2 regions of the Priestia sp. D3YE.R1 genome follow, and region 2 is predicted to be linked to the other one. Evidence: a T-box and tRNA genes for the amino acid it is inferred to sense, from the RefSeq annotation. Region 2 holds a T-box; the other holds one or more tRNA genes.

Region 1 (15,256 bases), on a different contig from region 2:
TTAATGGCTGCATCTGTTTGAATGACTTCTGATTGCCAATCAGGATTTCCATCGCCATTCAAATCTTGAGGAATGACACGATTAACTCCTGAGACAACTCCTTGTGTAACGGATCCAGAAAATTGAAGGCCTAGCGGGTTTCCGATAGCAATCACTGGTTCACCAGCTTTAAGCTTATCAGAATTTCCGAAGGTAGCCACTTTTGTCACGTGACCTGCATCAATTTCAAGAACTGCTAAGTCCATTAAATCATCACTGCCAAGAATTTTAGCTGATACCCTTGTGCCGTTACTGAAGCTTACTTCAATTTCGTTAGCACCTTTAATGACATGATAGTTTGTCACAATATAAGCTTTATTGCCCTGCTTTTTGTAAATAACACCTGAGCCCGTCCCGGCATCAGTTCGTTCATCATTCCAAAAGCTTTCAGAGTTCTGGATGTTTACAACTCCTACAACTGCTGCATTGGCTTCAGAAACAGCTTTTGTGACGGCCGTAGTGACGTCAAGAGATACTGACTTTTGAATGGTAGATCCTGTTTGTTCATCTCTATTTTCATCCGTCATCCATCCATCTGGCAAAATCCCGTTCCTCACCAAGGCTGGCATAAGAAGCAGTACAATAAGTGCACCTATAATAGCTCCAATGAGAGCAGAAGCGAAATATCCTCTGCGGCGTTTAGGCGGCCGACTATTCGGCTCTTGGCCTTCATCATAATGTTCCACACTATCACCGAACCCTTCATTTATCATCGTGAATGTCTGCATTCACGTACTAAATGAAGTTATTTTTCGCTTCCTTTCTAGAGACTATACATAAACAATATCAGTTGGTCTTTTTGGATCAGTATCACATAGCAGAATATTGTCCTCTACATTGATGTCTTTTTGTTGTAACACTTGTGCAACCGACATGCGGGCAATTTCCTTCATGTTATTGTCTTGACTCAAATGCGCCAAGTAAATGCGTTTGGTTTGATCTCCAATCACATCTGCCATTGCAAGCGCCGCGTCTTCATTTGATACGTGTCCCACGTCGCTTAGAATTCGTCTTTTAATGCTCCAAGGGTAGCGCCCCATTCTCAGCATTTCAACATCATGATTGCTTTCAAATACGTACATATCGCTATTTTTAATCGTACCTTTCATGCGATCACTTACATAGCCGGTATCCGTAATAAGGGTTAATTTTTTAGACCCTTGATGAAAGACATAAAACATAGGCTCTGCAGCATCATGCGAAACGCCAAAAGACTCCACTTCCAATTGACCAAACGATTTCGTTTGGCCAATTTCAAAGTGAAACTTCTGTTCCGTATCAATGTTGCCGATCAAGCCATCCATTGCGTTCCACGTTTTTTCATTTGCGAAAATAGGGAGCTTATATTTACGTGCCAGAACACCTAGTCCTTTAATATGGTCACTATGTTCGTGAGTCACTAAAATTCCTGATAAATCCGGGATATTGCGATTTACTTGTTGAAAGAGAGCTTCCATTTGCTTTCCGCTCAGCCCTGCATCAACTAGTAAGGAATGTTCTCCATCACTTACTAAAATCGCATTTCCTGTGCTCCCACTCGCTAGCACGCTGAAATGCAGGCTCATTTATCTCACTCCAAATACTTATTTATTTCCTTTTTTAATAATCTGCCCTTCAAAGGCATTTACAAAATAACTTGTATCTCCATTTACAACGATGTGCCAAGTTGGTGCTAAAACTTGAGAATTTAGTAACGGCAGATCAAACGTATAGTACCCAAACTCTACTTTTGTTACAGAATCTTTCTTTTTCAATTCACCCTTCAAAAACAAATTTTCCAATGCTTTTAAAGGCGTTAAAACATCCTGCTCATCATCCAACGTTTTCACAGAACCTAGCATAGTTTGTTCATATGAAACAATTTCGCCTTTATCATTTAAATGAGCAATGATCATGCCATTTTCATTGTCATAGATTTTATGCTTCTTATATTGTTGAAAGAATGTAACTGTGTTTTTCTCTTTGTTAACATTCCATAGCTCATAATCCTTACCCGAGAGCACATACCGTTTTAGAAATTGACTTAGCTTTGCTTCGGGACTTTTCTCAGGCACTGAAAAAGGTTTGTCTAATACGCTTCGAATTGTTTTTTCCTCAAGCAGCGCTGCTTTTTGTTCTTTAAGCTTTTTTAAATCTTCATCTTTAAACAGTTTGCTTTTAGCATTTAACGACGAAGCTTCCTTCACATCTTTAGCTAAATGTTTGTATTCAATGCCTTCACTCGTTAATTGTTCTTCAACGCTCGACTCTACAAATAGAGAGTACTGATCTTCTTGATGGGTTTTAAAAATCTGATAGCCTAAGTAAATATTAAGAATCAAGAAAGTGAAAATAAAAATGGTTTTTGTTCTATTCCAATCCATCGTTATCGCCTCCTTCGGTCGGCGGTGCAATTCGATACCATTTGCTATTATAATAATAGAACCAAGAAGGAACGAGTTTGACAGAATTAGAATTAAATTCAACCGTCTTTTCACCGGTTTTCGGCTGCTGTGAAACTTCTTCTAGCTGATAGCCTATTGAAATATCTTTTAACAGATTCGGGTCAAAGTTTTGATGTTTTTCAATTAATTGAATCACCTTTTGAGATGACTGCAGCTTTTCTACACTGGAGTCCTGTACTCTTACAAAACGATAAAGAGGACGACGGTAATTTAAAATCTCCGCATTTCCCCATCTCTGATATATTTCAGTCATTCCCTGATTGCTGTACACGGGATAGTTATCTTTATAATAACGATAGCTAATTTCTTTTGTAATACGATTCCAGCTGTTGAATCTGTAATTAGATTCTGTCCAGCCGCCATGGTCATTAACGAAGCTAAAGCTGCGATTTATCAAATTATAATCTTCCATTACCTCGGTCGTGGAATTTACAAGATTCACATATTCCATCACATCTGTCTTCGTATTGACATTAATCACTTTTGTACCTTCGGTGTAGACATCTCTGTTTGTAGACGTTTCTTTCCGTGCATAGTCTGGGTTGTTAAAAAGCGCTTCTTTATATTTTTCAATATCTAAATGCCTCATGCTCGTATAGTAGACTTCACTATTCATCGTAATATTATTTTCCGGAAGGAAGATATACCGATTTTTGTTTTCTTTATATACAAGACTCGGGGCATACGTACGCTTCATTTTATCTTCTAATTCTTTGATATCATCTTTGGCCAAATTCTTGACTGTAACCGAATAAATCTTTTTTTGCTCATAATTCACAAGATACACGCTCACGAAAAAGGAAGGTGTACGCTTAATTTTAATGAGTACACGGTCAAATGTTTGATTAGGCAAAGAAGTTTGAGAAAATGAAAAAAGCTGTTGAAATGTTTTTAACGGTAGCGCGTCTGGATACAACACTTCAATAGAATTACTTCCATGGACATAATTTAAAAATCCATCAGGAGAAATAGCATCCGAAACGTCCGTCACATTCGAAAACTTCCACTTTTTCATTTCATTTACCCATTTGTTTACATCATCTTCGTCGTGAGACATGTAGTGATTATCGTTTCGATGATAGAGAACTTCTGTTGGAAGAATATGATCTTCTATTTTACTTTTTGAACTCACTTCAACTTCCTGCAAATGTTGATTTTTTGAAATGACCTTATAAGAAGGCTGATACGTCCATATATGATACGTCATAATTAAACTGGAAGCGACGAGAACAACTAAGATGGCCGTTTTGATATGTTCATATCTCATTCCCATTCGTCATCATTCTCACTTTCAATCGGAAGAGTAAAGTAAATCGTTGTTCCTTTTCCTTCCTGACTATCTGCCCAAATGCGTCCATCATGTGCTTCAATAATTTCCTTGGCAATAGCAAGCCCTAATCCTGTTCCGCCTAATTTACGCGTTCGTGCTTTATCTACACGATAGAAGCGTTCAAAAATTTTAGCTAAATTTGATTTTGGAATTCCCATACCTTGGTCTTTAATGCTCACAACAATTTCATGCGTATGCTGAGCAATTGAAAATGTAATGGTTCCGCCTTCAGGTGAATATTTTATTGCATTGGAAATAATGTTATCTAATACTTGTGTAATTTTATCTTGATCGATAGCGACATAGATTGCTTCATTTGGTAAGTCGCGCACGAACGAAATACCTTGTTCAATTGTCATTTCAAAGCGATCAATAATGTAATGATAGAACTTCACAAAATTGATTGGGTCACGACTAAATCGGTAATCTTGGCTATCTAGCTTAGATAATTGAAGCAAGTCGTTAACGAGACGAATCATTCGCTCTGTTTCCGTTTGCGTTACATTTAAAAATGTTGGAGCTAAGTCCTTATCTTGCCAAGCTCCGTCTGCAAGCGCATCTAAATAACTGCGCATTGTTGTTAACGGCGTACGCAATTCATGTGAAACATTCGCTACAAATTCTCGGCGATCTTGATCAATTTTCTCCTGCTCTGTAATGTCATGCAAGACAATGATAATCCCGTTAATAAAACCGGTCTCTTTTTGAATAGCGGAAATGGTAGCTCGTAAAATAAAAGGATCCGATTTTGTACTAAAGTCCAAAATTAATGACTCTTGATTAGCGAGCAAGCTTTCAAACGTATGCGTTTCTTCAAGATCTAATAGGGAAACAACTGGGTCAGACAAAACCGTTTCACGTGAAACATTTAGCATAGCTGCGGCTGGATCATTAATTAAAATTACTCTTCCCTTTCGATCCGTCGCAATAACGCCGTCCGTCATATGAGCTAATACCGAACTAAGCTTACGGCGCTCCCCTTCTGTCGTTGCCTGTGCTTCTTGAAGCTTTCTTGTTAAGTTGTTGAATGTGAGAGCTAGCTGACCAATTTCATCATACCCGTATACCTTAGCTTTTCTCGTGAAGTTCCCTTTGGCCATCTCAAGTGCTTGTTTTCTCATTTCAGACATTGGACGAGTAATTGTCTGAGCTAAAAACACGCCTAAAATAGCTGTGATAAAAAGAGCAATCACCGTACCTGCCTTAAAGATCTGATTGATATTACTCATTTGATCGTAAACAGGCTCCATGGAAGCTGTTAAGTAAATAGCACCTAAGATTTCTTCGCTAGACTGAACTTTTCCATTTTTATTAGCGGAATTTGATTGACTGGCACCTACTTTATCCTGTAAACGAATAGGCTGTATCATAACTCTGATTCGCTGTCCGCTTTGATCAACAAATACATTATCAGAGTTCGTTCCTGCTAACAACGCATTTGTAATCGCTAAATCATTAGTCTTTTTACCTATAATCTGTTGAGGATTTGAGTTCGATGTAGCAATGATTCTTCTATTTTGGTCAATGACTCTTACTTCAGAGATGTCATTCATATCATTTGAAGCTAAATTGGGTCTTGAAGCAAAATCTCGTAAAATAGTCTTTAAGTCTTCCTCAAGAGTGGGTGAATCATCATCACGATTTTTCACCATTTCTTGTCCAATATTATACGTCAGCAAGTCCGTCCGCTCTTGAAGAGACGTTCGAAAGTTGTTAACTAATTCCTTTTCTAATTGTCGTGCAAAATAGACCCCAATAATTTGCATCGCAATTAAAATGAGCAGCACATAAATCAATACAAACTTTAAATGAATAGATTGCAGGAGCCTTACTTTCTTCATCTAAAATTACTCCTGCTCTGGGCTGCGTAAATAATAGCCTACTCCACGTCTTGTTACAATCCACATTGGATGGCTTGGATTATCTTCAATTTTTTCACGTAATCTTCGAACTGTTACATCTACCGTACGCACATCACCAAAATAGTCATAGCCCCATACGGTTTGAAGCAAGTGTTCACGCGTCATGACTTGTCCAATGTGCTTCGCTAAATAATGCAGCAGCTCAAATTCACGATGAGTCAGTTCAATCGTTTCTCCGCGCTTAGACACGATATAAGCATCTGGGTGAATAACAAGTGCTCCAATCGTAATTTCATTCGTTTCACTTTCTTCTGTTGGAACAGCTACCTGCTGATGTCTACGTAAATTAGCTTTTACACGTGCTAATAATTCACGCGTACTGAACGGCTTAGTTACATAATCATCTGCACCTAATTCTAGACCTAAAACTTTGTCAATTTCAGAGTCTTTTGCTGTTAACATGATAATTGGCATATCATATTTTTTACGCACTTCTCGGCAAACTTCCATTCCATCTTTCTGAGGAAGCATAATATCTAATAAAATCATTTCAGGCTGTACTTCTTCCACTTTTTCAAGTGCTTCTACGCCATCATAAGCACAAAATACTTCGTAACCTTCTTTTTGCAAATTAAACTTTAAAATATCTGCAATCGGCTTTTCGTCATCTACGACTAAAATACGTTTATCCATGATCATCGTTCTCCTTTATTAGTTGAAGCAAAATATAAAAGATAGTATTCATACTGTTTGAATACCGTAGTTTTATTATACTTGATAACCCTTGAAACGTCACAAGTTCATCCTCTACTATACATGAAGATATATGATTTTCAACCATCTCTAAATACAAAAGTAATATATTACCACAAAAGAGATACAAAGCAAATAACGTTTTCTTTTAAATGTAAATAAAAGAAAAAAGCATGACTTTAAATAAAGTCATGCTTTTTGATGGCTCGGGACGGAATCGAACCGCCGACACAAGGATTTTCAGTCCTTTGCTCTACCAACTGAGCTACCGAGCCAAAATGGCGGTCCCGACGGGAATCGAACCCGCGATCTCCTGCGTGACAGGCAGGCATGTTAACCGCTACACCACGGGACCTCAGTTTATATGCTATGTATTAAAATTATTAAAAATGACCCGTACGGGATTCGAACCCGTGTTACCGCCGTGAAAGGGCGGTGTCTTAACCGCTTGACCAACGGGCCACGTTGTAACAAAAGTGAGCCATGAAGGACTCGAACCTTCGACCCTCTGATTAAAAGTCAGATGCTCTACCAACTGAGCTAATGGCTCATGTTATATCTCTTAGCGACGCTTATTATAATAACACGATATTTTATATAAATGCAATAGTTTTTTAAAACTTTATTTTTATTATTGAGCTTTTTTTAAAAATCTTGTTAACAAACCACCAATTATATATATAAAAGGTTAGCTCACGAGGAGCTAACCTTTTTTATTTAGCTATATACACCACGTAATACATTTGTTTGTGTACGATCTGGACCTACAGAGAAAATAGATAAAGGAATACCTGTTAATTGAGACACGCGCTCTAAGTAGTGGCGAGCGTTATCAGGTAACTCATCTAATGTTTTCACACCCGTAATATCTTCTGTCCAACCTGGAAGCTCTTCATATACAGGTTCGCATTCTGCAAGTGTTTTTAAGCTAGCAGGGAATTCTTCCATAACTTCCCCTTTGTAACGGTAAGCTACACAAATCTTTAATGTCTCAATTCCCGTTAATACATCAATCGAGTTTAAAGATAAATCTGTGATTCCGCTAACTCGACGAGCATGACGTACAACTACACTATCGAACCAACCTACACGGCGAGGACGACCAGTTGTTGTACCATATTCACGTCCTACTTCACGGATTTGATCACCGATTTCGTTTGTTAATTCAGTTGGGAAAGGACCGTCACCAACACGAGTTGTATACGCTTTTGATACGCCTACCACGTGTTTGATTTTAGATGGACCTACACCAGAACCAATCGTTACTCCACCAGCTACTGGGTTCGAAGATGTAACAAATGGATATGTTCCTTGATCGATATCTAACATAACACCTTGTGCGCCTTCAAATAGTACACGACGTCCTTCGTCTAACGCATCATTTAATACTACTGATGTATCAACAACATATTTTGCAACTTGTTGACCATACTCATAGTACTCATCTAAAATTTCTTCTAATGTAAAGCCTTCTACTTCATACATTTTTTCAAGAAGGCGATTCTTTTCAGCTAAGTTTTGTGTTAATTTTGCTTCAAATACTTCACGGTCTAGTAAATCGGCAATTCGAATACCAACACGTGCTGCTTTATCCATATAAGCTGGTCCAATACCTTTTTTCGTTGTACCAATCTTATTTTCACCTTTACGTTCTTCTTCAACTTCATCTAATTTTAAATGATATGGAAGAATCACATGAGCTCGGTTACTAATACGTAAGTTTTCTGTTGTTACACCGCGATCATGTAAGTATTTTAATTCTTGAACAAGCGCTTTTGGATCGACAACCATACCGTTTCCAATTACACACGTTTTGTCATTATAAAAAATACCTGAAGGAATTAAATGTAACTTATAAGTTTCACCATTAAACTTAATTGTGTGACCTGCATTGTTCCCCCCTTGGTAACGTGCAATCACTTCTGCATTTTCTGATAGGAAGTCTGTAATCTTCCCTTTTCCTTCATCTCCCCATTGTGTTCCTACTACAACGACTGAAGACATATCTTAAGCACCTCCGCTTAGTAAGCAACAGCTCACTACGACATAATTTAACCATGGATAAGTGTATCAATTTATCACGCTAAAGTCAATTAAATCCGAACGATTTAACAAAAGTTATTACAAATATATCGTATTTTGCGGAACGAATGCGATAACAATAAAATAAAACCTCTCATATTGAGAGGTTTTATGCACCAGGCGGCACTCCTGCGTCATCAAAGCGCCGCTCGAGATTAACGAATTTATTGTACTCTTTTACGAAGGCAAGCTGTACGGTTCCAACGGGACCGTTACGCTGCTTAGCTATAATAATCTCGATAATATTTTGATTTTCTGTATCTTTTTCATAATAGTCTTCACGATATAAGAAAGCTACGATATCGGCATCCTGCTCAATACTTCCGGATTCACGGATATCAGACATCATCGGTCGCTTATCTTGTCTCTGCTCTACTCCACGAGAAAGCTGTGATAAGGCGATAACAGGAACTTCTAATTCACGGGCTAAACCTTTTAACGCACGCGAAATTTCAGATACTTCCTGCTGTCTGTTTTCTCCGCTTCGTCCATTTCCTTGAATGAGCTGTAAGTAGTCAATTAAAATCATCCCAAGCCCGCCTTCTTGCTTCAGGCGACGACACTTAGAACGAATTTCACCTACTCGAATACCCGGTGTATCATCAATATAAATCCCTGCATTGGACAAAGATCCCATTGCCATCGTGAGCTTTCCCCAGTCATCAGCTGTAAGCGAGCCTGTACGCAACCTTTGTGCATCAATATTTCCTTCGGCACACAGCATCCTCATAACAAGCTGCTGAGCACCCATCTCTAAACTGAAGATTGCTACGTTCTCATCCGTTTTCGTTGCAACGTTTTGCGCAATATTTAAGGCAAAAGCCGTTTTACCTACCGATGGACGGGCCGCTACAATGATTAAATCATTTCGCTGGAACCCTGCTGTCATTCTATCTAAGTCACTAAACCCGGTTGGGATACCTGTAATGTCACCTTTTCGATTGTGAAGAACTTCGATATCATCGTACGTTTGTACAAGTACATCTTTGATATTTTGAAACACACCGCTGTTTTTACGCTGTGCTACTTCTAAAATATTTTTTTCCGCTTCATTTAATAAAACTTCTACTTCGTCTTCCCTTGCATATCCTTCTGAAGCAATATGCGTTGCAGTACGAATTAGACGGCGTAAAATCGACTTTTCTTCTACGATTTTACCGTAATACTCTACGTTTGCAGCCGTTGGAACAGAGTTAGCTAAATCACTTAAATACGATACGCCGCCAACTTCTTCTAAGATTTTTTGATCAGCTAATTCAGACGTTACCGTTACCAAATCAACCGGTTCACCTTGGTCAGAAAGTTTCAGCATACATGTAAAGATTTTCTGGTGCGATGCCCGGTAAAAATCTTCAGGTATTAGCAGCTCAGATGCTAAGGTTAAAGAAGAAGGCTCTAAGAAAATGGCCCCTAATAGCGCTTGCTCTGCTTCAATATTCTGAGGCGGAAGACGATCAGCAAAAAGATCACTCATATTTCTATGCCCCTCTTATATTCTTTCGTATTTTCTTTCATCATAAATGTTGGCGCGAACAAATACAAGTCCGCGCCAACCCTTTATATTATTTACCTATTTTTCAATCGTACGTTTATTTTTGTTCAGTCACGTGTACCTTTACAGTAGCCGTTACTTCTGGATGTAATTTAACCGGTACATTTGTGTAGCCTAATGCGCGAATAGCATCATTTAATTCAATTTTACGCTTATCTACTTTAATTTTGTGTTTTTTCTTTAATTCTTCAGCAATTTGTTTGCTTGTGATAGAACCAAATAAACGGCCTCCTTCACCAGATTTTGCTGTTAATTCAACTGTTAGTTCTTCAAGAGTTGCTTTTAACTCTTTGTTTGCTTGAAGTTCTGCAGCTGCATCTTTTTGCTCTCTATGTTTTTGTGCTTCTAATACCTTCACATTACCGCCTGTAGCTTCAACAGCATAACCATTTTTTAATAAGAAGTTATGTGCATAACCGTCTGAAACATTTTTCACTTCACCTTTTTTGCCTTTTCCTTTTACATCTTTTAAGAAAATTACTTTCATGATCTTCTACCTCCATCTAAGTACTCATCAATTGCTTGTTTAAGCCGTTCTTCAGCTTCATCCAAACTAATGTCTTGGAGCTGAGTAGCAGCATTCGTTAAGTGGCCTCCGCCTTGGAGACTTTCCATAATAACTTGTACATTGATATCCCCAAGCGATCTAGCACTAATACCAATTAGATTATCCCGTCGCTTAGAAATAACAAATGAAGCAACCACTCCGCTGATTGAAAGCAGCGTATCTGCAGCTTGCGCAATTAACACCTGATCATACATTTTGTTTGGTTCAGCTCGTGAAATGGCAATACCTGCTGTATAAATCTCTGCATGTTCAATAAAGCGTGCTCGCTGTACATATTGCGTGATATCTTCTTTTAAAAACTTTTGAACAAGAACCGTATCTGCGCCTTGAGAACGTAAAAAGGACGCTGCATCAAACGTACGAGATCCCGTGCGTAATGTAAAGCTTTTTGTATCGACAATAATACCGGCTAAAAGTGCTGTTGCTTCTAGCATATCAATTTTAAATCGTTTTGGCTGGTATTCAAGCAGCTCAGTAACGAGTTCTGCTGTCGAGGAAGCGTATGGCTCCATATAGACAAGAAGAGGATCTTCGATAAAGTCTTCTCCTCGTCTATGATGATCAATGACCACGACATTTTCAATACGATTTAATAACCTTTCTTCAATAACGAGCGACGGCTTATGCGTATCTACTACTACTAAAAGAGTATCATCGCTCACAAGATTTAAGGCTTCTTCAGGCGTAATAAATCGTTCCCACAGGCCTTCCTTCTTTTTAATCTCTTCTAGCATTCGCTGAACACCTGTATCAATATGGTCAGGATCTAATACGATAAAACCGTCTTTTTGATTCACTTGTGCTACTTTTAATATTCCAATGGCAGCTCCTACAGCATCCATATCCGGATACTTATGACCCATAATAATCACTTTTCCACTCTCTGTAATGAGCTCTTTTAACGCGTGAGAAATAACTCTTGCACGCACGCGCGTCCGTTTTTCCATTGGATTTGTCTTGCCGCCAAAGAATTTCACTTTTCCATTCGGCTGTTTAATCGCTACTTGATCTCCACCTCGACCTAAGGCCAAATCCAAGCTAGATTGAGCTAAAGCACCCAGCTCAGGTAAATCAGCAGCACCAGCTCCGATACCAATGCTTAATGTAAGCGGTATATTTTGTTTAGACGTCTCTTCTCGAACTTGGTCCAAAATAGAAAATTTACTTCGCTCTAAATGAATTAAGATTTGTTCATTCATAATCGCAATAAATTTCTCAGAAGACGTACGTTTAATAAAAATACCGTATTCTTGAGCCCAACTATTTAACATAGAAGTTACTTGGCTATTCAAGTTACTTTTAACTTGATCATCCATTCCTTGCGTGAGTTCATCATAATTATCTAAAAAGATAATGCCTAAACTTGTTCGTTCTTCTTCATACAATTTTTCGATTTCTATTTGCTCTGTAATATCAAAGAAGTACAGTAAGCGCTCGTCTCGTTTAATCACCACTTTGAATTTCCGATCATGCAACGTGACAACTTCTGTTTCCACTTCTTGTTTGATCAGTGGAATAATACTCTCTGCTACATCGTATAATGATCTTCCCACTAGTGTGTCTTCACCGAGACAAGATGCTAGAAAAGGATTGGTCCATTCAATTTGATATTCATCATTAAATAGCATAATCCCAATCGGCATTTCCATTAATGCCTCTTCGCCTACTTTTTTCAGCCGATGAGACAGCATTGAAATATAGGTTTCAAACTCATCGGACAGCATTCGCTCCATTCTCATGTATAGAAAAAGACAGGCTAATAGTAATATAAAGCCTATCATTCCTATGATCCAATTATGATAGGTCACGATACCTACTAAAATCAGGGCTATACTATACAATGAGTAAAATGGATAGCGAATGACGTTCTTTTTTGTAAAGACAGGCATCCATTTCAGCTCCTACTTTTTTAAGTTCCACAATATCTACTTTTTTGTGTCTAATTGTTTTCTTAAATTAAATCCTAAATCAATTATACCTAAGATGCGCACAATTTGAAGGATAATTGGAATAATTAATGCTAAAATTGTTACAACAATTGGAATTGCTTTGGCATACCCTTTTTGATACGAGAAATAGAAAATAAAAGAGATCCCTTGTAACACTACTAGCATTTGCAGTCCCATCACGATGTTGATAATAGCTACGTACATAAATGTACCTTGTTCAATATTAAAAGATGGGAAAGATAAGATTAACGCAATCAAATAATACCATAGAATACTTTTAGGAAGTTTCAATTCACGAAAAGGCGGGAATGCTTGCACCTCATAACCTGTTCTTTTAAGAATAGGCGTAGCAATAAGCTGAGAGAAAAAGGCCAGAATAACTCCGCCCATAACAATTAATAGAGGCAACAGATTTTTAAACATATCAAACGCATCTCTCATTTGGTCAATTTGAGATTCCTTAACGTCTTGTCCTAAACTTTTCATCATTTCAATACTTTGATTAATCGATTGATCTAAAGCATTATTTATTTGCTCCATTAAATTAACATTAAAAATGACATTTGCTCCTACGAACAATAAAAGTAAACCTAAACTAAATGCAACCGTGCCGCCTAGTAAAATGGTATACCTTTTTTGTTTTTGTCGGTAAAGCATTCCTATTGCTAATCCACCAATACCAAATACAAGTGTAAAAGGAAGAGTCAACACATTTCCAAATAACAAAGTCAATAACAACCCTACTACTAAAAATAATATTGCCTTTTTCCACCCATGACGAACGGTATACACAATAAATGGAACAGCTAGCGCTAGTTGAAAAATGGTTCCCACAACAGGTATGTATAGTGAAAAAAGCAACAGCGCCACAAACAGCGCTAAAAGAGCTGCTCCTTCTGTAATATATCGAATTCCTTTCACAACTTCACCTCGTTGACATAGACTATTATTTATTTTATCGATTCAGTTCATAAGAAGCAACTATTTGACAAAAGAGCACCTATGTAATGTAAAAAGAGGCAGTAAGGAAATCCTTACTGCCTCTTTTTATACCGTTCATTATTCACCAGAAACATATGGTAATAATGCCATTTGACGAGCGCGTTTGATAGCGATCGTTAATTTACGTTGGTATTTAGCGCTTGTTCCAGTTACACGACGAGGTAAAATTTTACCACGCTCTGAAACGAATTTTTTAAGCATATCTACATCTTTGTAATCGATGTGAGTGATGCCGTTTGCTGTGAAGAAACAAACTTTACGACGTCTGTTGCGTCCACCTTTACGTCCACCTGCCATTTTGATACGCCTCCTTCCGCTTAAAAGTTTCTATAAAATTTTATACTCCGGATAATCTACTGCGAATTAAAACGGTAAATCGTCATCTGAAATGTCAATTGTCTCGCCATTATTTGCAAATGGATCATCATCAACGCGAGTATAACCTTGATTACCTGAGTTACGGTTCTGATTATCTCCAAATGGAGAGCCTTGTCCAGATCCTCCAGTGTTAGCAAAGTTACTGCGTTGCGTATCCCCACCGCCACTTTTCGGCTCTAAAAATTGCACACTTTCCGCTACAACTTCCGTTACGTATACGCGACGACCGTCTTGTCCTTCGTAACTGCGAGATTGTAGTCGACCATCAACACCAGCTAAGCTTCCTTTTTTAAGGAAATTCGCTGCATTTTCAGCCTGACGACGCCATACAACACAGTTGATGAAGTCAGCTTCACGTTCACCTTGCTGATTTGTAAATGTGCGGTTTACCGCTAAAGTGAATGTTGCAACCGCTGCTCCACTCGGGGTATAACGTAATTCAGGATCTTTGGTTAAGCGTCCTACGAGAATTACGCGATTCATCATCAGAACCACTCCTTAAGGAAATAAAACCCATTTATTTAAACGTTTAATTATGCTTCTTGTTTAACAACGATATGACGGATAATGTCTTCGTTGATTTTCGCAAGACGATCAAATTCAGAAACTGCTTCTGAAGTAGCCGCCACGTCAAGAATCATGTAGTAACCGTCACGGAAATCATTGATTTCGTATGCTAAACGACGTTTACCCCATTCTTTAACATTTGCGATTTCAGCACCATTATCAGTTAATACGCCGTTGAAGCGCTCAACTAATGCTTTCTTTGCTTCGTCATCAATGCTTGGACGGATGATGTACATTACTTCATACTTTCTCATCACTGTCACCTCCTTTTGGTCTAACGGCCCGAAACGGGCAAGGAGCAATAAAATATTACTCACGAATTAAAATTATAGCACACTACCATAGGCAAAGCAATATGCATTGCGGGCTGTTTCGTAAATATACGCTAATATTTTCGCCAACGACAAAAGCCGAAAGAAGATATCTTCTTTCGGCTTTTAATCTTATACGTTAAAGCGGAAATGCATAACGTCTCCATCTTTTACGATGTATTCTTTTCCCTCTAAACGTACTTTTCCAGCTTCACGAGCCGCTCCCATTGTTTTAGCAGCTAATAAATCCTCGTATGACACCGTTTCTGCACGAATAAATCCACGTTCAAAATCTGTGTGAATAATACCTGCACACTCAGGAGCTTTCATACCTTGTGTAAACGTCCACGCGCGTACTTCTTGCTCACCAGCTGTAAAGTACGTAGCTAATCCAAGTAAATCGTACGCTGCACGTACAA
Region 2 (15,256 bases):
AGCTTCAACTTGCGGGTATTCGCGTGGAACTTGATTCTCGCGATGAGAAAATTGGCTATAAAATCCGTGAGGCTCAAATGCAAAAAATTCCTTACATGCTTGTTGTAGGGGATAAAGAAGTAGAGGATAAAGCAGTAAACGTACGTAAATATGGTGAGCAGAATTCAGAAACGGTGGATTTCCAAGCCTTTTTACAAAATGTAAAAGCAGAAGCATCTCGTTAATAGAAAAAGCAGAGAATTGAAATTCTCTGCTTTTTTATACAACATTTATAAAAAACTGTTGCATAAATGTTTTTCCTTTGATACAATAACTTTTGTTGTTAAAAAAGAACGAAATCATTGACTTTTGTCTTTGTTGATACTATAATAGCTTAAGTAATTGAATACTTGTTTATACAGAAGAAGAAGCACCCGCTTCTCACCTGAGTGACGCATAGAGCAGTTAGCAGGTACATCGTATCTTAATTAAAACGATAGAAGTGTGGGTGCAGTATGTACTCACACTTTTTTGTGTGAGTTAATAATCGGTCTAAGCAAGCGTATTCGCTCATTAAACCTTGGAGGTGGCTACTTATTAGCAAGGACATGATGGTAAACGAGGGCATTCGAGCTCGCGAAGTTCGTCTAATTGATCAAAATGGTGAACAATTAGGAATTAAATCAAAAAATGAAGCATTAGAAATTGCTTCACGAGTAAATCTTGACTTAGTAATGGTTGCTGCAAATGCGAAACCGCCGGTATGTCGTATTATGGACTACGGTAAATTCCGCTATGAGCAACAACGTAAAGAAAGAGAAGCTCGTAAAAACCAAAAAGTTGTAAACTTAAAAGAAGTTCGTTTAAGTCCAACAATTGATGAACATGATTTTAACACTAAACTTCGTAACGCACGCAAGTTCCTTGAAAAAGGTGACAAAGTGAAAGCGTCTATTCGCTTTAAAGGTCGTGCCATTACTCATAAAGGGATTGGCCAAAAAGTACTTGAACGTTTTTCACAAGCTTGCGAAGATGTAAGTTCAGTTGAATCGGCTCCTAAAATGGAAGGCCGCAGCATGTTCTTAGTCTTGGCACCTAAAAACGAAAAGTAATAGAACGAGGAGGAACACCCCATGCCAAAAATGAAAACACATCGTGGCGCTGCAAAGCGTTTCAAAAAGACTGGAAGCGGTAAATTAAAACGTGCTCGTGCTTACACAAGCCATTTATTCGCTAACAAATCTACAAAACAAAAGCGTAAATTACGTAAAGGTTCTTTAGTAAGCAAAGGTGACTTCAAACGTATCCGTCACTTATTAGATAACATTAAGTAATTTGGGTTGAGATAGAAACAATACAGGAGGTAAACAATTATGCCACGCGTAAAAGGCGGTACAGTAACACGCAAACGTCGTAAAAAAGTTTTAAAATTAGCTAAAGGTTTCTTCGGTTCGAAGCATAGATTATATAAAGTTGCTAATCAGCAAGTTATGAAATCTCACATGTATGCTTATCGTGACCGTCGTCAGAAAAAACGTGACTTCCGTAAATTATGGATCACACGTATTAATGCAGCTGCTCGTATGAACGGTCTTTCTTACAGCCGTTTAATGCACGGTTTAAAATTAGCAGGTATTGAAGTTAACCGCAAAATGCTTGCTGACTTAGCTGTAGCTGATGAAAAAGCATTTGCTGAATTAGCAACTGCTGCTAAAAAAGGCTTAGATAAGTAATGAATATAAAGTCTCGTCATCTTTAGATGATGAGGCTTTTTTGCTATCGGAGGAGATATCATGAATGAACTGCTGCTTACCTATTTTATTGTTATTAATATAGTAGGGATAGGAATGATGTATAGAGATAAACAAAAAGCAAAAAGACATGAGTGGAGAATTGCCGAAAGTACGCTGTGGACGGTAGCTGCTGTCGGAGGAGCCATTGGAGGACTGATTGGTATGTATTGCTATCGTCATAAAACGAAGCACACATCGTTTACAGTAGGCTTTCCTATTCTTGCCGCTCTTGATTTACTTTTCTTTTTTGTTATCAGCTGAGCACAAATGATTTTGTGCTCAGTGTAAAAATTCTCGAACGGGGCTTTTCCAGCGAATAGGAGCATTTGGGTACATGTCGTGTACGTGATTTTCCAGCAGCTTGAAATCTTGTTTTTGCAGTTCATGTAATCGAGATGGATCGGTTAACACCATTGTAATTGATAAAGATTCTGGTTCATTGGGATTGCTGTATTTTTCTCCTTCAAATAAAATACCTTTATACGTTAATAGAAAATTTTTGCGGATATTCGTTTTTTCGTCGACGACAAAAAATTGCTGATGTTCCTGAGCTGCTACAAGCTTCCGCTTTGGACTGCGAAAATGCTGAACCAGCTTTAATAGTGTGTAAGCAACAAGCGCGAAAATGAACACGCGAACGATAACAATAACAAACATAACGCTCCCTCCTTTACAAGGCACAGTTTTCTTACTTTACGTTTCAGTCTCTAAAAAGTTTCATGATTTTTGATATAATTTCTTTATTGGTTTACAAAGAAGAAGATATACATAATTACAGGAGTGATTACATTGAATTTACAACAGCTATTTACCATGCAGCGTCAGCTGGATCAGCATATAGAAGATAAGCATCAGCTTCATAAGGAAGACTTGGTTCCGAGAAAACTTTTAGCTCTGCTTGTTGAAATGGGAGAGCTGGCAAACGAAACGCGCTGCTTCAAATTTTGGAGCGTCAAACCTCCGGCTGAAGATGCTGTTATTTTAGAAGAATTTGTGGACGGCGTACATTTTATTCTGTCTTTAGGGATTGAAAAAGGATACGATGATTTAACTGAGTTACCAAATGCAAAAGCAGGTGATTCAAAAACAGCACAATTTTTACAGTTGTTTGCACAAGTTGCTGCTTTCGAGCAGGATCTGTCGAAAGAAAACTATGTGAACATGTTTGTATCTTACATGACGCTTGGCGATATGTTTGGTTTTTCCGCTGAACATATTGAAGAGGCGTACATCTCAAAAAATGAAGTGAATTTTAAACGCCAAGAACAAGGATACTAGAAATAAAGGGATGGGAAATTTTACTTCAACCTCTTTTTAGCTATAATAGAGGTATACATATGAAAGGGGTAATCCATATGACAAAGTTAGATGAAACATTAATGATGCTTAAAGCACTAACAGATGCAAAAGGAATTCCTGGAAATGAACGTGAACCGCGTGAGGTTATGAAGAAATATATTGCACCTTATGCAGATGAAGTAACGACGGATGGGCTAGGCAGTTTGATTGCGAAAAAGGTGGGCAACGAACAAGGGCCTAAAATTATGGTAGCCGGCCACTTAGATGAAGTAGGTTTTATGGTGACTCAAATTGATGAACGCGGCTTTATTCGTTTTCAAACGGTAGGCGGATGGTGGTCTCAAGTCATGCTTGCTCAACGAGTAACCATCGTTACATCTAAAGGAGAGGTAACGGGGATTATTGGCTCAAAGCCTCCTCATATCCTGCCTCCAGAAGTTCGCAAAAAGCCAGTTGACATTAAAGATATGTTCATCGATATCGGCGCTTCTAGCAGAGAAGAAGTAGCGGAGTGGGGAGTGAAACCTGGTGATCAGGTTGTACCTTATTTCGAATTTACGGTTATGAACAACGAAAAGATGCTGCTAGCGAAAGCCTGGGATAACCGTATAGGCTGTGCAATCGCTATCGATGTATTAAAAGCTTTAAAAAATGAAGCGCATGAAAATGTTGTGTATGGTGTGGGAACAGTGCAAGAAGAAGTTGGACTTCGAGGTGCAAAAACATCCGCTAACTTTATTGAACCGGATATTGCATTTGCTGTTGATGTGGGCATCGCGGGAGATACACCTGGCGTTTCTGATAAAGAAGCTTCTTCTAAAATGGGAGATGGTCCGCAAATCATTTTATATGATGCTTCCATGGTCTCTCATAAAGGACTTCGAGATACAGTGGTAGATGTGGCAGATGAATTAAATATTCCGTATCAATTTGATGCAATCGCTGGAGGCGGTACGGACTCAGGTTCTATTCATATTTCAGCTAACGGGGTGCCAGCACTTTCGATTACAATTGCAACTCGTTATATCCATTCTCATGCAGCGATGCTTCATCGTGATGATTATGAAAATGCAGTTAAATTAATTGCGGAAGTGATTAAACGCTTAGACCGAGAAACGGTTAACGCAATTACGTACAATTAAAAAAAGCTCATTCTCCTAGGAGAATGAGCTTTTTGTTGTACATAGGAAAAGGTTATTTATTTTAAACCGTTTTCAAGCGTTGTCAGAATTTCTTCTTTTTCTGATTCCGGAGACTTTTCCCAAAGCACCTCAAATAAAACACCAAGTCCAGGGAGCATTTTTTCTTCACCGCTTTGAATAGCGTCAGAAATTGTAGCCTCAAGCTCTTCTTTTGAGTTTCCTGAAACGTTTGCAATAACAGCATTTCGTAAATTAAGATCCATCATTTTCACCTCAGCTATCGTAAAGTTACCAATAGTTTTTGTTTTCTTTGCGATTTCTATGTACAATAAAGTGAAACTTATCTAATGATTATTGAACAAAATGTAATCGAACTATTTATTTTTGTATAGATAAAGGAGTTATGTTTGTGAAACAAATTGATTCAGTTAAAAATCCGCAGGTAAAAGCGTGGAAAAAGCTGCATAATAAAAAAGACCGTGATAAGCAGGGCCTTTTTATGGTAGAAGGCTTTCATTTAGTAGAAGAGGCTATCAAAAATAACGATTGCGTAAAGGAACTAATTATACGCGAATCGACCGAAGTGCCCGCACAGTGGAATATAGACGGTATCGAAATAACCGTTGTAAACGAAGCAATTATTAAATTATTATCTGACACAGAAACACCTCAAGGAATTATTGCCGTGTGTGTTCAAACAAAGCATGCAGAAATCATTCATACAGCACAGAAAGTATTTCTTTTAGATGCAGTGCAAGATCCAGGTAACCTAGGTACGATTATTCGAACCGCTGATGCTGCCGGAGTGGACGCTATTATCGTTGGAGAGGGCAGCGTGGATGTGTACAACCCAAAAGTCGTTCGTTCAACGCAAGGAGCTATTTTTCACCTTCCAATTGTAAAAGGTGATTTACTCGAAATGATTTCACTGTTAAAAGAAAGAGGCATCGCAGTTTACGGCACGTCGTTACAAAATGGAAAGGTCTACACACACGTAAAACCTTCAAACGAATTTGCGCTGATTGTGGGAAATGAAGGAAAAGGCGTAAGCGAGAAAGTGTTGGAACAAACGGATCAGAATCTGTACATTCCCATCTATGGAAAGAGCGAGTCGCTAAATGTTGCCATCGCTTCTGGAATCTTACTTTATTATTTACGCGGAATGTAGTTGCATCGAGAACGTGTTTTCACTATAATAATACAATAGTTACATATGTAAAAAACGATGAAAGAGAGCAGTAGCTTATGTCCGTTTATGCAGGGAGAAAATGCCGTGACTGAAAGCATTTTTATAAGTGTAATAAGTGAATTCACCTCTTGAGTTGACACTTAGACCATCTTACATAGATGTAAAGGTGTTCCGGAGATTCCGTTAACTTGAATGAAGTGAACTGTATACGTCTGTGTATATAGTTAACAAGGGTGGTAACGCGACTAATCCTCGTCCCTTTTTTGGGAGGAGGTTTTTTTATTTGTCATTTTTTACGTTAAAAGGAGGAATAAGTGATGAAAGAACGTTTACAAGAACTTCAACAAGAAGCAATTGCAAAAGTCGAAGCGGCAAGTGCTTTAAAAGAATTAAACGACGTACGCGTAGCTTATTTAGGAAAGAAAGGCCCTATCACAGAAGTACTTCGCGGTATGGGAAAACTTTCAGCTGAAGAGCGTCCTGTAATGGGAGCACTTGCAAATGAAGTACGTGAAGCGATTGCATCTAAAATTGAAGAAAAACAAACGGCGTTAGAAGCAGCCGAGGTAGAGCGTAAACTTGCTTCAGAAACAATCGACGTAACGCTGCCGGGACGACCTGTTAAAGCAGGTACGCATCACCCGCTAACAAGCGTGGTTGAAGAAGTAGAAGATTTATTCTTAGGAATGGGCTATGAAGTAGCAGAAGGACCGGAAGTAGAGCAGGACTACTATAATTTCGAAGCGCTGAACTTGCCAAAAGGTCACCCAGCACGTGATATGCAAGATACGTTCTATATTACGGAAGAAACGCTTCTTCGTACGCATACATCAACTGTTCAAGCTCGTGTTATGAACAAGAATGAAGGCAAAGGACCTGTTAAAATTATTTGCCCGGGTAAAGTGTACCGCCGCGATGACGATGACGCTACGCATTCTCATCAATTCATGCAAATTGAAGGTCTTGTAGTAGACGAAAACATTCGTATGAGCGATTTAAAAGGCACGCTTGAAGTATTTGTGAAAAAGATGTTCGGTGCAGACCGTGAAATTCGTCTTCGTCCAAGTTTCTTCCCATTCACTGAGCCGTCTGTAGAAGTAGACGTATCGTGTGCAAAATGTGGAGGTAAAGGCTGTAATGTATGTAAACAAACAGGCTGGATTGAAATTTTAGGAGCAGGCATGGTTCATCCAAATGTCCTTGAAATGGCTGGATACGATTCAACTAAATATCGTGGATTTGCTTTTGGAATCGGTGTAGAGCGTATTGCTATGTTAAAACACGGCGTGGATGATATTCGTCATTTCTATACAAATGATGTTCGTTTCTTAGATCAATTTAAACAAGTATAAAGGAGGGACTACGATGTTTGTATCTTATCGTTGGTTACAAGAGTATGTTGACTTATCAGGCATAACGGCAGAAGAGTTAGCTGATAAAATCACAAAAAGTGGAATTGAAGTTGAAGGTGTAGAAAACTTAAATAAAGGCATCAGCGGAGTAGTAATTGGTCACGTTGTCGAACGTGAACAGCATCCAAATGCGGATAAATTAAGCCGCTGTCAAGTAGATCTTGGCGGAGGAGAGATCGTTCAAATCGTGTGCGGAGCACCGAACGTGGCACAAGGTCAAAAAGTAGCGGTTGCAAAAGTGGGAGCTGTACTTCCAGGTAACTTTAAAATCAAGCGTGCTAAGCTTCGCGGTGAAGAATCGAACGGTATGATTTGTTCTCTTCAAGAGCTTGGCATTGAAAGCAAGCTTGTAGCAAAAGATTACCAAGAAGGAATCTTCGTCTTCCCAAGCGATGCTGAAGTAGGAGCGGATGCACTAGATGCACTAAACTTAAACGATGAAGTATTAGAACTAGGGCTAACACCAAATCGTTCAGACTGCTTAAGTATGTTAGGCGTAGCGCATGAAGTAGCGGCTATTTTACGTCGCGAAGTGAAGTATCCGTCAGTAAACGTGCAAACGTCTGATGAGCAAGCGTCTGATTATATTTCCGTTGAAGTAAAGGCAAAAGAAGACAATCCGCTTTACGTAGCGCGCGTTGTGAAAAACGTAAAAATTGCTCCGTCACCACTATGGATGCAAACGCGTTTAATGGCAGCTGGCATTCGACCTCATAACAACGTAGTTGATATTACTAACTATATTTTGCTTGAATACGGTCAGCCGCTGCATGCTTTTGACTACGATCGTCTTGGTTCAAAGGAAATTGTTGTGCGTCACGCGTCAGAAGGCGAGAAGTTTGTAACGCTTGATGACCAAGAGCGCGTATTAAAAGGCAATCAGCTTGTCATTACAAACGGAAGTGAGCCGGTAGCACTTGCAGGTGTAATGGGCGGAGCAAACTCTGAAGTAAAAGACGATACGGTAAATGTTCTCATTGAATCAGCTTACTTCAAAGGCTTAACGGTTCGCCAAGCTTCAAAAGACCACGGTCTTCGCAGTGAGGCAAGCGCTCGTTTTGAAAAAGGAATTGATCCTAACCGTACGCGTGTAGCCGCTGACCGCGCAGCAGAATTAATGGCTGAATACGCTTCAGGTGAAGTGGTAAGCGGTACTGTGGAAGTAGATACACTAACTGTGGAACCTGCTGTTGTAGCTGTGTCACTTGGACGTATTAACGATGTGCTTGGTACAGAGCTATCAATGGAAGAAGTACAAGACATTATGAACCGTCTTCAATTTAAAAACAAAGTGGAAGACGAAACCATTGTTGTAACAGTGCCAACCCGTCGAGGCGATATTACAATTGAAGAAGATATCGTCGAGGAAGTAGCGCGCATGTATGGTTATGACAACCTTCCTACAACGCTTCCTGTAACAGTGGCAACTCCAGGGAAATTAACGGAGTATCAGCTTGGACGCCGCAAAGTTCGCCGTTTCTTAGAAGGAGCGGGACTAGCGCAAACAACAACATATTCGTTAACGAGCACTGAAAAAGCTACTCAGTTCGCACTAAATGCAACAAGTACGATTGGTTTAGCAATGCCGATGAGTGAAGATCGCAGCATCCTTCGTCAAAGCTTAGTGCCTCATTTGCTTGAAGCAGTGAAGCATAACAACGCTCGTCAGTCGGATTCTATTGCGCTATACGAAACAGGCTCAGTGTTCTTATCTAAAGGTGAAGGAGAATTACCGGATGAGCAGGAGCGCGTAGCTGGTGCAATCACGGGTCTATGGCATGCTCACGGCTGGCAAGGTGAAAAGAAAGCCGTTGATTTCTATGTGATTAAAGGTGTACTAGAAGGGTTATTTGCACAGCTTGGTTTGGAGAAACGAATCTCATATGCTCCCGTTAAAAAAGACGGTATGCACCCTGGACGTACAGCGGCTGTATGGTTAGATGAAAAAGAAATTGGATACGTAGGTCAAGTTCATCCTGTTGCTCAGAAACAGTATGGTCTTCGTGAAACATACGTATTTGAATTACACCTTCAAGAGCTATTAGCTGCAGATGTCGAAGAAGTTCGTTATGCAGCTATTCCACGATTCCCATCTATTACGCGTGATATTGCACTTGTTGTAGATAAAAACGTTCTTGCAGGAGAAGTTCAGCGCGTCATCTATGCAGCGGGCGGAGAACTTTTAAAAGATGTAACGGTGTTTGACCTATATGAAGGAGAGCGTATGGAAGAAGGCAAGAAATCTGTAGCTTTCTCTTTACGTTACTTAGATCCTGAACGTACGTTAACGGATGAAGAAGTAGCAAAAGCACATGGTGCAGTGTTAGAAGCTGTTGAAAAAGAATTTGGTGCAACGCTTCGTTCATAAGAATAAAAAAAGAGATGTGGATTTCCACATCTCTTATTTTTTAGCTAATTTTAAAGCTTTTTCTGTATTAGCAAAATGAATTTTAGCTAAAGAGTTCAGCGCACTGACGCCATGTTTTTTAATGATTTTAGCAGCGGCGATATCAACTTGTGCCCCAGCTCCGCGAGGAATGACCATCCCGGTCTTTTCCGTCAGTAAATCCATTTGTTTTAAAAATGCGTATCTGGCAATAATGGAAGCAGCAGCTACAGACAAATGAACGCTTTCTCCTTTTGTACTGAAAAAGACGTTTTCTTTGATAATCTCTTTTTCCTTTACGATGTGTTTATAATAGGTGTTTTTTTCAACAAACTGGTCAATTAAAATCGCATCAGGTTTTTCAGGATCCAATTTTTTTAACACGTTGGATAAAGCTTTGTTGTGCAACAGAGCTTTCATTTTACCTTGTGACATGCCTTTTTCTTGAAATGCATTATACTTTTCGTTATGTAAAACAAGCAAACTATAGGGAATAAACGAAACAAGCTGCTTGGCAATTTCAATGATTTTAGCATCCGTTAACTCTTTTGAATCTCGTACTCCTAATTCTTTTAACAAAGGAAGCTGCTCTTTTTGAACATAGGCAGCAACTACGGTCATAGGGCCAAAATAATCTCCCGTCCCTACCTCGTCAGAACCGATGACCGATAGTGAGCTGAAGTTTGATGGGAGATGTGAGACAGGAGCCTTTTTCGCAGCATCTAAAGGGCCCCCCCACTTAGCCGCTTCTGTTTCAGCTTCTTTTCCTTGAAAAAGTACTTTTCCAGAGCGGTACGCAGTGATAGAACAGCCGGGGGTTTTAGCTGCAAAAATACTTCCCTGCGGAAGTTTGGGCTGTAAATAGGATGTGTAATGAAGCTTCATTTTAGCTATTTGATCAGCTGATACCTTAATAACAGCATGTGACATAATGCTTCACTCCTTTCGGGGTATTTTAGTTTACTTTATAAGCACTATCCCTTATGATAGCTTAAATATAGATATGTTTCCATTGAAGTCTTCTTCGTGGTATGATAGGGATTAGGATTTTTCGTGGAACGGAGGATTTTCTCGTGTCAAGACAAGATAAAACACGTGCGACAGTTGACATCTTTGGTCAGCAGTACAGCATCGTCGGTAGCGAAAGTACAAGCCATATTCGACTTGTCGCCTCTATAGTGGATGAAAAAATGCGTGAAATCAGTACTAAAAACCCTTCTTTAGATATCAATAAATTAGCAGTATTAACAGCTGTGAATGCTGTACACGAATATATAAAACTGAAAGAAGATTATGAGAGACTTGAACAAAAACTTTATGGAAAAGAGGAATGACTGAGTCAATGCTTAATATCATTTTAATTATATTGCTTCTTTTAGGCTTTGTAACAGGTCTTAAAAGAGGGTTTATTTTGCAGCTCATTCATATTGTCAGTTTTGCGGTTTCGTTTATCGTCGCTTATATGTTTAGTGGAGATTTGGCAAGCCGACTTCGCTTGCTGATTCCGTTTCCGGACAATATTCAGCAGCAAAGTGTCGCATCGTTTGTATTTGATTCTGGAACGATAGAAGACGCTTTTTATCGAATGATTGCATTTGCGATTTTATTTTTTGCTACTCACATTGTACTTCGCCTTGCAGGCTCTGTTTTAACGGCTTTAACCGAACTGCCAATTCTGCGCCAGTTAAATAAATGGGGCGGAGGTGCACTTGGATTCGTTGAAGTGTATATCATCGTTTTTATTTTGTTATACATTGGAGCCGTGATTCCGGTAAGTGAAATTCAAACGCCAATTCAACAGTCTTCAATTGCAATCAATATCGTACAAAATACTCCATATTTATCGTCTGCGATTCAAGATTTGTGGACACAGTATGGTGTAATGTAATGAAATTACAATAGCTTGTTGAGAGGGTGTGTCGAAAGTGTCATAATACTTTTGAGATACCCTCTTTTTTTATCGCAGTCTGTTCTGCGGTTTTCACGGAGATAAAAGTATGTCTAGATAAACATTTGAGAGAGTAGATATGTCACTCATCATGTTTTTGAAAGGTTCGTTATTATGATAATAGGCTGGTGAAAAGAGATGAATAAAAAGGATATTATTAAATTGTTAGAAACAATTGCTACATATATGGAATTAAAGGGAGATAACCCTTTTAAAATTTCTGCTTTTCGAAAAGCAGCTGCAGCGCTAGAAACAGACGAGAGAACGCTGACAGAGATTGAGGATTTTACAAAGCTCCAAGGAATTGGAAAAGGAACGGCTGCAGTCATTACAGAGTATATGGAAACAAATGAATCAAGCGTACTAGAAGAACTAAAGCAAGAAGTTCCTGAAGGACTTATTCCTCTGCTTAAGCTGCCGGGGCTTGGAGGTAAAAAAATTGCTAAATTATATAAAGAGCTAGATATTCGAGATATGGAATCACTGCATCAGGCGTGTATGGAAAATCGAGTGCAGGGACTAAGCGGTTTTGGTAAAAAGACGGAAGAGAAAATTATCGCTGCTATTGAAGAGTTTGGGAAGCGTCCTGATCGTTTGCCTCTTGCTTTTATGCTTCCAATAGCGGAAGAAATTTTAGAAGCCCTTAAACAGATGCATAGCATTGAGCGTTTTTCTCAAGCAGGGAGCATCCGCCGCATGAGAGAAACCGTAAAAGATCTTGATTTTATTATTTCAACAGCTGAGCCTCATGCTGTCCGTGAACAGCTAGTATCGCTGCCAAATGTGAAGGATGTCATTGCAAATGGAGATACAAAAGTATCGGTAACGTTAGCTTATGAGTACGATGTATCTGTGGATTTTCGTCTTGTAGAAGATAAAGCGTTTGCCACGACGCTTCATCATTTTACAGGATCAAAAGATCATAACGTGCGCATGCGTCAATTAGCAAAAGAACGCGGTGAAAAAATTAGCGAGTATGGCGTTGAAAATGCGGAGACAGGCGAAGTCATGACATTTGAGTCTGAACAAGCATTCTATGAACATTTTGGGCTGTCTTTTATTCCGCCGGAACTTCGTGAAGATGGAACGGAAGTAGACGCATTTATAAAGCCACAAACGCTCGTGACCTACGGTGCCGTAAAAGGTGATTTGCATATGCACTCTACGTGGAGCGACGGGGCGTATTCAATTGAAGAAATGGCGGAAGCATGTCGCGCGCGAGGCTATGAATACATGGCGATTACAGACCATTCTCAGTATTTAAAAGTAGCTAACGGTCTAACGCCTGAACGCATTCGCAAACAGCGTGAAGAAATTAATCGTTTAAACGCACAGTTCGATGATTTTACAATACTAGCAGGAATTGAAATGGATATTTTGCCCGATGCAACACTTGATTATGATGATGAAATGCTAGCTGAGCTAGATTTTGTTATTGCGTCCATTCACTCTAGTTTTTCACAATCACGCGAAGAAATTATGAATCGCTTAAAGCGAGCGTTAAATAATGTTCATGTAGATTTAATCGCTCATCCGACCGGTCGTTTGATTGGTCGCCGCAACGGATATGATGTAGATATTGATATGCTAATTGAATTAGCTAAAGAAACAAAAACGGCTCTTGAGCTAAATGCGAATCCAAACCGTTTAGATTTAGCCGCTGAGCACATAAAAAAAGCACAAGAGGCAGGAGTTAAAATTGCGATTAATACAGATGCTCACAATCTAGACATGTTAGAGCATATGGAAATTGGAATATCTACGGGAATTAAAGGCTGGCTTAAACCAGAAACGGTATTAAATACGTATAGCCTCAAAGAATTAACCGCCTTTTTAAATCGACATAAATAAGCAACAGGAGGAATCAGTTTTGCAATCACGTATTTTCCATGTACTAGAGTTTAATAAAGTTAAGGAACAGCTTCAGAAAAAAGTAGCTTCTTCTTTAGGCCGAGAAAAAGTAGCGAATTTGATTCCCTCGACTCAGTATGAAGAAGTAGTCAAATGGCAGGAAGCAACAGATGAAGCTACAACCGTGCTGCGATTGCGTGGCAACGTACCGCTAGGAGGCATCTTTGACGTTCGACCTAGCGTAAAGCGCGCTGAAATTGGAGGAACGCTAAGCTCTAATGAACTTCTTGATGTAGCAAGCACTATTTATGCTGCAAGACAAGTTAAGCAATTTATCGAGCAAGTAGTAGAAGACGAAGATTTACAGCTTCCTATTATAACTGAACATATCGAAAAACTAATGCCTCTTCCTGAGGTAGAACAAACAATTAAAATGAGCATTGACGAGAATGGTACAGTGCTAGACGGTGCAAGCGACCAGCTAAGAGGCATTCGTCAAAAACTTCGTTCAACGGAGTCTCGTATTCGCGAAAAGCTAGAAAGTCTTATTCGCTCCTCGTCTGCTCAAAAAATGTTGTCAGATGCGATTGTTACCATTCGAAACGAACGTTTTGTTATTCCTGTTAAGCAAGAGTATCGCAGTGCGTATGGAGGCATTGTGCACGATCAGTCTTCATCTGGAGCAACGTTATTTATTGAGCCACAGGCGATTGTGACGTTAAACAATGAGCTTCAAGAAGCAAAAGTAAAAGAAAAACAAGAAATTGAGCGTATTCTCATTGCTCTAACCGTTCAGGTAGCGGAAGTGGCAAATGAACTCCGTCAAAACGTTTATCTGTTAGGTGAGCTGGACTTCATGTTTGCTAAAGGGCGCTATAGCCATGAGCTAAAAGCTTCAAAACCTAAAATGAACGACCGAGGCTATATTAAGTTAGTGAAGGCAAAACATCCTCTTATTGCACAGGAAGATGTCGTTGCGAATGATATTGAGCTAGGTGATCAATATACGTCTATCGTTATTACAGGACCAAATACCGGCGGTAAAACCGTCACGTTAAAAACACTTGGATTATTTACGTTAATGGCTCAAGCAGGTTTGCAGATTCCTGCGCTGGATGGATCGGAAATGGCTGTGTTTAAACACGTATTTGCTGATATTGGAGATGAGCAGTCCATTGAACAAAGTCTGAGTACCTTTTCATCTCATATGGTCAACATTGTAGATATTTTACAAAAAGTAGATCATGAAAGTCTGGTCTTGTTCGATGAATTGGGAGCAGGAACAGATCCTCAAGAGGGTGCAGCGCTTGCGATTTCGATTTTAGATCAAGTATATGAAAGAGGCGCTCGCGTAGTTGCGACTACTCACTACCCTGAATTAAAAGCGTACGGCTATAACCGTGAAGGAGTGGTCAATGCTAGCGTAGAGTTCGATATTGAAACATTGAGTCCTACTTACAAGCTGCTGATTGGTGTACCGGGCCGAAGCAATGCTTTTGAAATTTCAAAGCGTTTAGGTTTAAGTGCAGAAGTAATTGAACGTGCCAAAGGCTATATTGGCTCAGAAACAAATAAAGTAGAAAATATGATCGCTTCTCTTGAAGATAGCCGCCGTCAATCTGAACACGAGCTAGAAGAAGCTGAAGAGCTAAGAAAAGAGGCTCAGAAGCTTCATAAAGAACTACAGAGTCAGATTATTGAGTTTAATGAAAAACGAGACAAGCTGTACGAAAAAGCTGAAGAAAAAGCTCAAGCCACAGTTCAAGCAGCATCTGAAGAAGCGGAGAAAATCATTAGCGATTTGCGTAAAATGAGTCAAAAAAATCATGCGCTTGTAAAAGAGCATGAATTGATTGAAGCGCGTAAGCGTCTAGAAGATGCGGTTCCAACTCTTGAAAAAAGTAAAAAGAAACCGGCTGTGCCGAAAAAACAAGAGCGCACTCTTCAAGCTGGAGATGAAGTGAAAGTCTTAAGCTGGGGACAAAAAGGAACGCTTGTGGAACAAGTAAGCAATAATGAATGGCAAGTACAAATGGGAATCATGAAAATGAAGGTGAAAGAAAAAGACCTCCAATATATCAGTTCCCCAAAACCAGTAGAAACAAAGCCGCTTGCTATGGTAAAAGGAAAAGATTATCATGTAAATCTAGAACTGGATTTAAGAGGAGAGCGCTATGAAAATGCGCTGATTCGAGTTGAAAAATATATTGATGATGCTTTGTTAGCCAACTATCCGCGCGTTTCGATTATCCACGGT

Evidence for each region. The T-box of region 2 lies ahead of pheS (phenylalanine--tRNA ligase subunit alpha). A T-box ahead of a tRNA ligase gene usually reads a tRNA of that ligase, here a tRNA-Phe.
Region 1: it encodes a tRNA-Phe, which carries the amino acid that the T-box ahead of pheS (phenylalanine--tRNA ligase subunit alpha) is inferred to sense. The anticodon was not compared.

The regions. Positions count from the first base shown of each region.
Region 1 is NZ_JBLTHW010000008.1:23,070-38,325, reverse strand. Features, by position in the region: gene ACOZIR_RS25965 (S1C family serine protease) at 1-752, opposite strand, end outside; gene ACOZIR_RS25960 (MBL fold metallo-hydrolase) at 810-1,604, opposite strand; gene ACOZIR_RS25955 (two-component system regulatory protein YycI) at 1,623-2,402, opposite strand; gene ACOZIR_RS25950 (YycH family regulatory protein) at 2,389-3,756, opposite strand; gene walK (cell wall metabolism sensor histidine kinase WalK) at 3,747-5,654, opposite strand; gene yycF (response regulator YycF) at 5,661-6,368, opposite strand; tRNA gene ACOZIR_RS25935 (tRNA-Phe) at 6,631-6,703, opposite strand; tRNA gene ACOZIR_RS25930 (tRNA-Asp) at 6,708-6,783, opposite strand; tRNA gene ACOZIR_RS25925 (tRNA-Glu) at 6,819-6,890, opposite strand; tRNA gene ACOZIR_RS25920 (tRNA-Lys) at 6,906-6,978, opposite strand; gene ACOZIR_RS25915 (adenylosuccinate synthase) at 7,146-8,432, opposite strand; gene dnaB (replicative DNA helicase) at 8,620-9,984, opposite strand; gene rplI (50S ribosomal protein L9) at 10,100-10,549, opposite strand; gene ACOZIR_RS25900 (DHH family phosphoesterase) at 10,546-12,519, opposite strand; gene ACOZIR_RS25895 (YybS family protein) at 12,556-13,500, opposite strand; gene rpsR (30S ribosomal protein S18) at 13,639-13,878, opposite strand; gene ssb (single-stranded DNA-binding protein) at 13,945-14,445, opposite strand; gene rpsF (30S ribosomal protein S6) at 14,493-14,780, opposite strand; gene ychF (redox-regulated ATPase YchF) at 14,970-15,256, opposite strand, start outside.
Region 2 is NZ_JBLTHW010000001.1:153,647-168,902, forward strand. Features, by position in the region: gene thrS (threonine--tRNA ligase) at 1-224, shown strand, start outside; ribosomal protein L20 leader region at 396-518, shown strand; gene infC (translation initiation factor IF-3) at 588-1,091, shown strand; gene rpmI (50S ribosomal protein L35) at 1,113-1,313, shown strand; gene rplT (50S ribosomal protein L20) at 1,353-1,712, shown strand; gene ACOZIR_RS00800 (DUF1294 domain-containing protein) at 1,773-2,033, shown strand; gene ACOZIR_RS00805 (hypothetical protein) at 2,052-2,429, opposite strand; gene ACOZIR_RS00810 (dUTP diphosphatase) at 2,562-3,050, shown strand; gene ACOZIR_RS00815 (M42 family metallopeptidase) at 3,128-4,213, shown strand; gene sspI (small acid-soluble spore protein SspI) at 4,270-4,476, opposite strand; gene ACOZIR_RS00825 (TrmH family RNA methyltransferase) at 4,617-5,381, shown strand; T-box leader at 5,430-5,665, shown strand; gene pheS (phenylalanine--tRNA ligase subunit alpha) at 5,720-6,754, shown strand; gene pheT (phenylalanine--tRNA ligase subunit beta) at 6,768-9,182, shown strand; gene rnhC (ribonuclease HIII) at 9,216-10,130, opposite strand; gene zapA (cell division protein ZapA) at 10,274-10,534, shown strand; gene ACOZIR_RS00850 (CvpA family protein) at 10,531-11,088, shown strand; gene polX (DNA polymerase/3'-5' exonuclease PolX) at 11,287-12,999, shown strand; gene ACOZIR_RS00860 (endonuclease MutS2) at 13,019-15,256, shown strand, end outside.